Regions from separate parts of the Lysinibacillus sp. OL1 genome, predicted to be linked through region 1. Evidence: riboswitches for the same ligand, from Rfam matches in the RefSeq annotation. Region 1 holds a riboswitch; the other holds the start of a gene.
What was found. Region 1 has a riboswitch for thiamine pyrophosphate ahead of thiC (phosphomethylpyrimidine synthase ThiC). Riboswitches for the same ligand answer to the same signal wherever they lie in the genome.

Region 1 (5,181 bases):
CTAACAGTTTTGGTGATGAGCTAGTTGGGCGCAATATGCAAGAGGATCCTACTTGGACAAGTATTAGTAAGACAATGGAAAATGGTGAACTAACAAGTATGTACGTTGACTCTAATCAACTGAAGGAAAAGGCCTATAATGTTTTTGCTCCAATGATTTTAGAGGGTATTGACGAAACATGGACTGTTCAAGTCGTGTTAGCTGAATCAAAGATTCTAGAAACATATAATCATGTATTTGTATTTACGATTATTGCTTCCATTATTATGGTGGTTTTGATGACAGCTGCAAGTGTGTTATTCATCTATAAACAACTAAAACCACTTAAATTTTTACGTGCATCGATTGAAACTGCAGCCGAAGGGGATTTAACACAAAAGGTAGAAGAGCGATATATTAAGCCTGATGAAATTGGTGCAGTGGCTGTGGCTTATAATAATATGTTAGATAAAACCAATAGTGCGATTCAAACTGTACTAAATTCCACGAGGTTATTGAACCAATCTTCTAATCAGGTAAATGAGGCATTTAATGAGGTAGTTGCTTCTAGTCAAGAGGTTTCTGTAGCTATCAACGAGATTGCACAAGGAGCCTCGAAGCAATCAGAGGATACAGAAGAAACAAATTATCGAATGATGGATTTATCAGATCAGATTGATGCGATTACGGCTCTATCTAATGAAATGGATGAGCTATCTCATAAAACAGGTGTAACAACAGAAAAAGGATTGCATGAGGTTGAAAGTTTAAGAGAGCGTAATATGGAGACAAATGAAATGAATGGGCGTATTCAGCAGCAAATGGAATCATTAGCTTTCAATATTGCCAATATTAATCAGATTATTGCTTCGATCCAAAGTATTACCGAGCAGACTAATCTGCTAGCTTTAAATGCAAGTATCGAGGCTGCACGTGCTGGTGAACATGGTAAAGGATTTGCTGTAGTTGCAGAGGAAGTTAGAAAGCTAGCAGAACAATCTAAGAATGAAACAGAAATTATTAAGAGTACAGTAGAAAGCATTCTTGAAAATTCTCAGCAGACGGTTGCTGTGATTGCATCTAATGCAGATTTAATGCAATCTCAAAATGAGTCCGTACAAAGCACGCAACTAGCATTTAAAGATAGCAGTGACTTGTCAGGTTCAATTGCAAATTCTATTAGTGAATTAATGAATAAACTATCTAGCATGTTAGAGCATAAAAATCAAGCAATCATGGCTATCCAAAGTATTTCGGCTATTTCAGAGCAAACAGCAGCCTCTGCGGAACAAGTAAGTGCTTCTGCAATGGATCAACAAGTAGAATTACAAAAAGTAGCTGAGTCTATTCAAAATATGAACGATATTTCAAACGAGCTACAAGAAGTTGTAAACCGATTTAAGCTTGCTTAAAAAGAAAGGCTGCCTTCAATATAGAGGCAGTCTTCTTTATGGTGAAAGCCAGAGAAATTGACCTAGAAGGAATTCAACACTACTATTCACACTGGAAGGGGGACATTGAAATGATGTATCTCGGAATGATTTTCTTTCAAATTGTTGTACCTATTTTAGTGTTACTTGTAATAGGCGCTATACTACAAAAGAAATTTCGCTTTAATTTAAAAGCATTGTCTCAGCTTATCACATATTGCTTTATGCCAGCAGCTGTTTTTATAAATTTATATGAAACACATGTGGAGTTATCTGTACTGGCAGAGGTCGGATTATTTATTGTACTTTTTATCGGTAGTCAAATGTTGCTCAGTCATTTTATGGCAAAAGGGTTAGGTTTACCTAGAACAGAGGCAGCTGTCTTTAAAAATAGTGTGGTGCTTATTAACTCGGGCAATTACGGTATTCCAGTGGCTCAAATGATATTTGCCACGCAACCTATTGGGGTAGCCATTCAGGTCATGCTCGTAATCTTTCAAAATATGACTACGTATACATATGGTTTATACAATTTAATTTCTTCTACAAAGTCAGGTATGACAATCATTAAGGATTTTTTTAAAATGCCTATTATTCATGCGCTGATTATAGGTGCAGCTATGAATTATTTTGATATTGGTATTCCACAGTTTATCAAAATACCAGTAGAACATGTGGCAGATGGATTTATTGCTGTGGCCTTAATTACATTAGGCGCGCAATTATCACAACTAGAGATGAAATCAATGTTTAATAAAACCGTCTTTATCAGCTGTTTTACGCGATTAATTATTGGACCTTCTGTTGCATTAGCCATTATTTATATATTGGGATTAGATGGAGTCGTCGCACAATCACTGTTTATAGCTAGTGCCTTTCCAACATCTCGTAATAGTTCTAGTCTAGCATTGGAATATGATGTAGAATCAGCAACAGCCGCGCAAGCTGTTTTATTTTCAACCATTGTAAGCTGTATAACTGTAACCATTGTGATCTATTTTGCGGAAATATTATTTACCTAGTAAGATAAAAAATAACTTCCATCTCTTAGTATTATCTGCTACACTAGCATCAAACTAAATAGTATTAACTAGGGGAGTCTGATGAGTCAGGCTGAGAGGGAAACGCTACGAAGTTTCTTGACCCTTTGGACCTGATCTGGCTCATACCAGCGTGGGAAAGTTAAGAAGCTATTGCAGAGTATGCAATCAATAGACCTTTACATTCGTGGCCGGATCCAAATAATTATTTTGGATTCGGCCTTTATTTTTTGGATTGTTGGGTGAGCTAGATTCGGTCCTTGTATCAAAATATATTTAAGGGAGAGAAGTAGCTCATGTCAGCAATAAGTGAAAAGAATATTACCATTATGTCTAGCTTTGAAGGAAGCAAAAAAGTATATGTGGAAGGATCACGCCCAGATATTCTAGTACCTATGCGAGAAATTGCATTAAGTCCGACAACAGGCAGCTTTGGAAATGAAGAAAATGCTCCTATTCGAGTATATGATACAAGTGGGCCCTATACAGATCCAGCCTACCAAGTAGATATTACGAAAGGTTTACCTGCCTTACGAAATGCATGGATTCAAGAGCGAGGGGATGTAGAAGCATATGAGGGACGCTCCATTAAACCTGAGGATAATGGCTTTCGTCATGTTGATGACCCGCGTATTCAAGAAAATGTCTTTCCTGAGTTGGCGAGAAAGCCTTTGCGTGCTAAAAAAGGTAAAAATGTGACACAGCTTCACTATGCACGAAAGGGAATTATAACCCCTGAAATGGAGTTTGTAGCGATTCGTGAAAATATGGATCCTGAATTTGTACGTTCAGAAATTGCAGCTGGGCGTGCTATAATGCCTTCTAATATTAATCACCCTGAGGCAGAGCCAATGATTATTGGGCGTAATTTTCATGTAAAGATCAATGCGAATATCGGGAATTCTGCTGTATCTTCTTCCATTGCAGAAGAAGTTGAGAAAATGACCTGGGCAACTCGATGGGGCGCAGATAATATTATGGATTTATCGACTGGTAAACATATTCATACAACGAGAGAATGGATTATTCGAAATGCTGCAGTGCCAGTGGGAACAGTGCCAATTTATCAGGCTTTAGAAAAGGTAAATGGTGTAGCAGAGGATTTAACGTGGGAGGTTTATCGTGATACTCTCATTGAACAAGCTGAGCAGGGTGTGGATTATTTCACTATTCATGCAGGTGTCCTTTTACGCTATGTACCGCTTACAGCAAATCGTGTAACAGGCATTGTATCACGAGGGGGCTCTATCATGGCTCAGTGGTGTTTATATCATCATCAAGAGAACTTCCTGTATACACACTTTGAGGAAATCTGTGAAATTATGAAAGCCTATGATGTTGCTTTTTCCTTAGGTGATGGTTTACGCCCAGGCTCAATTGCAGATGCCAATGATGAGGCACAATTTGCAGAGCTTGAAACACTAGGTGAGCTAACACAAATTGCTTGGCAGCATGATGTTCAGGTGATGGTTGAAGGACCAGGTCATGTACCAATGCATCTGATTAAAGAAAATATGGACAAGCAATTAGAGGTTTGTAAGGAAGCGCCCTTCTATACATTAGGACCACTCACAACAGATATTGCTCCAGGTTATGACCACATTACATCAGCCATTGGGGCAGCCATGATTGGCTGGTTTGGTACAGCGATGCTTTGTTATGTGACACCGAAAGAGCATCTTGGTTTACCGAATCGCGAGGACGTTCGTGTGGGCGTTATCACTTATAAAATTGCTGCACATGCTGCTGATTTAGCAAAAGGTCATCCAGGTGCACAACAACGAGACGATGCGCTGTCTAAAGCGCGCTTTGAGTTCCGTTGGCGTGATCAATTCAATCTGTCACTAGATCCCGAGCGTGCAGTGGAATATCATGATGAGACACTGCCAGCAGAGGGAGCAAAAACAGCACACTTTTGTTCTATGTGCGGGCCTAAATTCTGTAGCATGAGAATTTCACAGGATATTCGTAATTATGCGAAAGATAAGGATTTGAATACGACTGAAGCGATCCATCAAGGTATGAAAGAAAAGGCTGAGGAGTTTAAAAAAGCAGGCAGTCAAATTTATCAATAATGAAAGAAAAGGCTTATGTCAGAAAAATAGACATAGGCCTTTTCTTAATCAAAAAACTCCATGTGAATAGTGGATTCACATGGAGTAAAAGTTGGATTTGGATATCAATAATAACGTGGAATATTAAACGTTTGTTGGTTGTTTTACATATGGATTTGTAAGGTCCATACCTTCTAAGGAAAGACCCATCGCTTTAGCGACACCTTCACCATATGCTGGGTCAGCTAGATAGCAGTGAAGGATGTGACGGCGTTTGATGAATTCTTCAACAGAAGCCATATCGTTCGCGGTATTTTCAAATAAGCGTTGCTGCTCTTCCGAAGTCAATAGACGGAATAGTTTACCTGGTTGTTCAAAGTAATTATTATCGTCTTCACGGAAATCATGAATACCTGCATGACCATCAATGCGTAATTCAGGCTCTTTATGGTCTAAATTATGCTCCCATTCGCCATAGCTATTTGGTTCATAGCTTAGTGTCGAACCAAGATTGCCATCAAAGCGCATTGCTCCATCGCGGTGGAAAGTACGGAATGGACATTTTGGTGCGTTGACAGGAAGCATGTAGTGGTTTACACCAAGACGATAGCGTTGTGCATCCGCATATGCAAAGATACGACCTTGTAACATTTTATCTGGTGAGAAGCTGATGCCAGG
Region 2 (5,181 bases), on a different contig from region 1:
TATCAAATAGTACGACAGCCAGGTCATATTAAAGAAAAAAATAAAACGGTTACTGGAAAGAAAATAGAGCTAGCAGAAGTAAAAGAGGGAAAGCTGGATTATAGCATTGTAGAGAAACAGCAAACGCTTGAAGTCGATAAGAAATTGCAGGAAATTATAGGTCTCACAAAAGATCAATTTAGCCAGATTGTCATGCTACCTCAAGGTGAATTTAGAAAACTATTAACCTCTGATTCAACAAATAAAGAAGTAATTTTACGGAAAATCTTTAAAACTGATCGTTTCGGTGTCATGGCAAAAAAGCTTGATGCCAAGCGTAAAGAAGCAGAAAGTGATCTTGAACGTGCCAAACAATTAAAAGAACATTTACTTGGTCAAATTGTGGGCGCCTTACCACAACGTTCTTCCGCTTTATTCACATTGATTGCGGATAATACCGAAAATTTACATCAACTGACAGAGGCACTTGATGAGGAGCTTAGCTACTATAAGAAATGTGGAGAAGATGAACAGTCATACTATGAAGAAGCGTATAGCCTTCATCAAAAAGAGCAGGAATATTATCGCTTAGCAAAAACGCTAAATGAGCAATTTGATGAACAAGCTAATCGACAGCAACGGCTGCAAATGCTTTTACAACAGCAGGATGTATACCAAGCAAAGGAGAAGGAGATTGCTTTGGCAGAACAAGCAGAGCGACTTGTGCTCCTCGAACAACAATGCAAGGATTTACGTGCTGAACTGAATGTAAAAGAACTAGCTTTTCAACAAGCAAAAGTTACGCAACAGCAGTCACAAGAAAAGTTGCAAGAAGCACAAGAAAAATATGAGATAGAGCAGGCTAAAGAATCTGAACGACAGCAAATCTTACAGCAGGAAATGCAGATGCTAGCGCTTTTACCGAAATTTGAAGCCTATGAAAACAATATACAACAGCTGCAAATAGCGGAGCAATATGCTGAAAATGCAAAACGAGCAGTAAATGATAACATCAAACTTTTGGAAAATGAACAAAAGCAATTACAGCATTTTTCTCAATCAGTAGAAGGCTATGAAAAACAGGTTGAACCCTATGAAAGCTATTTAGAACAATTACCGAAACTACGGGAACAGGTTGCTTTAATCAAGCAAGCAGAGAAATATAAACATGTCGTAGAGTTAGCTAAGCAGGATGTAGTTGCTTCAGAAAGTCTCTATCAAGAAAGTAAAGAGGCTCTTCAACTTTTGCAGCAACGATGGCTGACGAGTCAAGCTAGTATTTTAGCAGAACAGCTGAAGGAAGGAGAACCCTGTCCTGTTTGTGGTAGTATGACACATCAGAAAGCACACAATGAGCAACTGGAAATTATTGAGCTTGCTCAAGTGGAAGCATTAAGAGCGAAGGCATCATCAGACGAGCGTAAGTATTTAGAGAAAGAGGCATTTTTAGCATCAGCGCAGCAGCTTCTTCAAGATACATGGCAACAACTTGAGGCGCAGCATATTAAACAAGAAGACCAACCACAGATCATCGCTACTTTACATGAAGTGGAACAAGAGATTGCAGCATTAAAAATTATTCAACATCAATTAGCTGATGTGCGATTAAAAATAAAGCATCAGCATGATCGAATAGAGCAGCTACGAAATAAGCATATGAAGCTAGAGCAATATTTAGCAGAGAAGATAAAAGAATGGACAAAATTACAAGCGGTTGTAGACGAACAACTTAAGCAGATGCCCCCTAATTTACCAACTTTACAGCAATTAAAGCAACAACTTAATGAAGTTAGTAAACAGAAAGAAGGGCTTCAAAAAAGTTGGCAAGTGAGTCAAGAAAATTTGCATGTAGCAAAGGAAGCAGCTAGCAATGCAACACTAACAGTAGAAATTGCCAAACAGTCCTTTGAGGAATTACAGCTTAAAATGAATGAAAAGCTTCAGCAATTTTCAGCAGATATGCAAGAAATAGGTTTCGAAAGCTATGAGGCTTATGCAACTGCTAAACGGAGTGCCATACAATTGGATGCACTTCGAAAAGCATGTAGCGACTATGCTTTACAAGTACACACGTTGCAAATTCAGATTACCGAAGGGGCTACATACCTTCAAGGAAAAGAGAAGCAAGATTTAGAGGCGATGGAAGCAAGAGTAGAACAGCATCGAGTTTCCTATGAGGAAGCATTTAAACGTTTACAACAGATCAATGGCTTTATACAAGCATGCCAAGGCTTTAGTGAAAAGGTGGAAGAAATAGCGAAAGAGCTTCATTTACTTGAACAAGAAGCAGGGCGAGTAAAGGAGCTCTATGGATTATTAAATGGACAAAACTCGAAAAAGCTATCCTTTGAGCGTTATATACAAATTAACTACTTAGATCAAATTACAGAAGCTGCCAATATACGTCTGTATCATTTATCAAACGGTCAATTTGAGCTTAGACGTTCAGATAGATTAGAAAAGCATGCGAAGCAAAGTGGCCTTGGTCTTGATGTTTATGATGCTTATACAGATCAATTACGAGATGTCAAAACTTTATCAGGTGGCGAAAAATTTAATGCTTCGTTGAGCCTTGCATTGGGGATGGCAGATGTGATTCAAAGCTACCAAGGTAATATTCATATTGAAACGATGTTTATTGATGAGGGCTTTGGCTCGCTCGATGAGGAATCACTAAATAAAGCAATCGATACATTAATTGATTTGCAGGATTCGGGTCGTATGATTGGCGTTATTTCGCATGTACCTGAATTGAAATCTGCAATGCCAGCAGTTTTACATGTAGAAAAAACATTGAATGGCCATAGTCAAACCCATTTTGAAGTGAAATAAAACGAAGGCGTATTTCCTCTAAAAGGAATACGCCTTCATTTTATTTTTTTCGAGTGGTGGTTGTAGGCGTTGTGCCCTTTTTTGCAGCCATTACTTTTTTTACGATAGGAATAACAATAGGTGCTAACTTAACGGCGGTTTTTACAACGTTTGATACTTTCATCCCAAAACAGCTCCTTTTACAATTACTACTACCTGTTTCACTTAAAAATAAAACATTAACGGATAACACGAACAGCCTGAATTATATTCCAAATCACAATACCTAGTGAGACGAGAGCATAGATGGCGAATGAAGCAAACCAAATAATCATCACCGTCTTGTTATTGGAGGTTGGATCTAAACTAAATGTAGAAAAAACAAAGACAATAAAGAATAGAATGCCAAAAACAAAAGGTATTAAATGAGAGACAAGTGCACGAATCGAATGGCTTTTTACATCACTGTCTTTTGTTACAAAATATACAATTAATGGAACGATAAAAGGGGCGAAGAAAATACTAAGATAACTAAAGGCAGCTAAAATTTTTTGATTCTCCATAGTTGTACCTCCTTTTTAAATATTTACGCATGAAAAACAGCAAAGTTTCAAAAAAATGATGTATGGAAGGTTGTAATCCTTTAATCCTTTGCGTACAATGAGAGTGTTCAAATAAATTCAGATGTAACGACCACAAGGGGAGCTGATGATGTCAGCTGAGACTGGGCACGTAATGCCTTGACTCTTCGAACCTGTAAGTTAACGCTTGCGTAGGGATGTGGATAGAAACCGACACTTGTACGATGTGAGGCTCTGTCCTGACATCGTTTTTTCGTCCTTAAAGGAAAAAAGGTGTCAGAAAGAGACATATCAGCGCTTTTCTATTCCTGCTCTTGTATCCTACATCGGAACAAAGGAGAGAATATGTATGGACAAAAAAAGACTATTAATGCTTGTGGAGATTGCGATTTTTGCAGCGATTGGTCTCGTACTGGATCAGGTTTCCTTTAAAGTATGGGCACAAGGCGGCTCAGTTAGTCTTGTTATGGTACCAATTATGTTAATAGCATTTCGCTGGGGCTTAGTAGCTGGGCTAACAACTGGATTACTCGTAGGTGTAATGCAAACCATGTTTGGTGCTACGATTGTGCACTGGCTACAAGGATTACTAGATTATGGCGTTGCTTTTACTGTTGTAGGATTAGCGGCGGTTGTACGTGGACCAGTATTAGACGCTGCTAAACATATGAACAAAACAAAAATGGCACTTTATATAATCATAGGTACCGTTTTCGCAGGCTTCTTACGATACACAGCACATACAATTGCTGGTGCTGTATTTTTTGCCGAATATGCGGGTGACCAAAATGCATGGATCTATTCCATCATCTACAATGGTACATATATGCTACCAGCAACCATTTTAACGGCTGTCGTTGGTGTTCTTTTATTCACAGCCGCTCCACAATTAATGCAAAGAAAATTTTAATGCTAGTCCCTTCACATGAGTGGAGGGACTTTTTTGTCGTGAATAACTCTTTTAGCACTTTGCAAAGTAGGAAAGCATACAATATTTAAAGCGTTTATCGTTATACGCATAAAAAGTTATGTTATATTAAAGAATAGATATTAGATGAAAGGGACGTTATACATGATTGTAAAAACGCAAGAAGAGATTGAAGCTTTTAAAAAAATAGGACGCATTTGTGCTGAAATTCGCGAAGCAATGAAAGCTGCAACAAAACCAGGTGTTACAACACTTGAGCTTGATGAAATTGCTGGTCGCATGTTTGCAGAGGCAGGCGCGATTTCAGGACCAAAGGGAGAATATGATTTTCCAGGGTATACATGTATTAGTGTCAATGAAGAAGTAGCACACGGTATTCCAGGAAAGCGTGTTATTCAAGAAGGAGATATCGTAAATATTGATGTTTCTGGCTCTTTAAATGGCTATTTTGCTGACACAGGTATTTCATTTGTTGTGGGTGATGGCTATGAGGACAAAGAAAAGCTTTGCCGTGTTGCTAAAAGTGCCTTTGATCGAGCAATGACAAAGGTAAAGGCTGGATCTAAATTAAATCAAATTGGTAAAGCTGTTGAACGCGAGGCAAATGCTAATGGGTTAACTGTTATTATGAATTTAACAGGTCATGGCTTAGGTCAATCTTTACATGATGAACCAAACCATATTTTAAATTATTACGATGCATGGGATGCTACTATTATGAAAGAAGGTATGGTCCTTGCGGTTGAGCCATTTATCTCAGCAAAGGCAGAGCATATCGTAGAAGCAGGTGATGGTTGGACATTCGTGACACCTGATAAATCACTTGTAGCTCAAATCGAACATTCAGTCATTGTAACAAAAGATAAACCAATTATCTTAACG

Region 2: linked by a shared signal. The riboswitch ahead of thiT (energy-coupled thiamine transporter ThiT) and the one ahead of thiC (phosphomethylpyrimidine synthase ThiC) in region 1 are both predicted to bind thiamine pyrophosphate.

Annotation. Positions count from the first base shown of each region.
Region 1 covers NZ_SJDS01000014.1:102,551-107,731, forward strand. Annotated here, with positions in the region: gene EW028_RS20730 (methyl-accepting chemotaxis protein) at 1-1,391, shown strand, start outside; gene EW028_RS20735 (AEC family transporter) at 1,502-2,431, shown strand; TPP riboswitch at 2,492-2,606, shown strand; gene thiC (phosphomethylpyrimidine synthase ThiC) at 2,746-4,524, shown strand; gene EW028_RS20745 (catalase) at 4,648-5,181, opposite strand, start outside.
Region 2 covers NZ_SJDS01000012.1:48,568-53,748, reverse strand. Annotated here, with positions in the region: gene EW028_RS19130 (AAA family ATPase) at 1-2,811, shown strand, start outside; gene EW028_RS25920 (hypothetical protein) at 2,852-2,974, opposite strand; gene EW028_RS19125 (magnetosome magnetite crystal formation protein family) at 3,030-3,353, opposite strand; TPP riboswitch at 3,479-3,586, shown strand; gene thiT (energy-coupled thiamine transporter ThiT) at 3,721-4,281, shown strand; gene map (type I methionyl aminopeptidase) at 4,444-5,181, shown strand, end outside.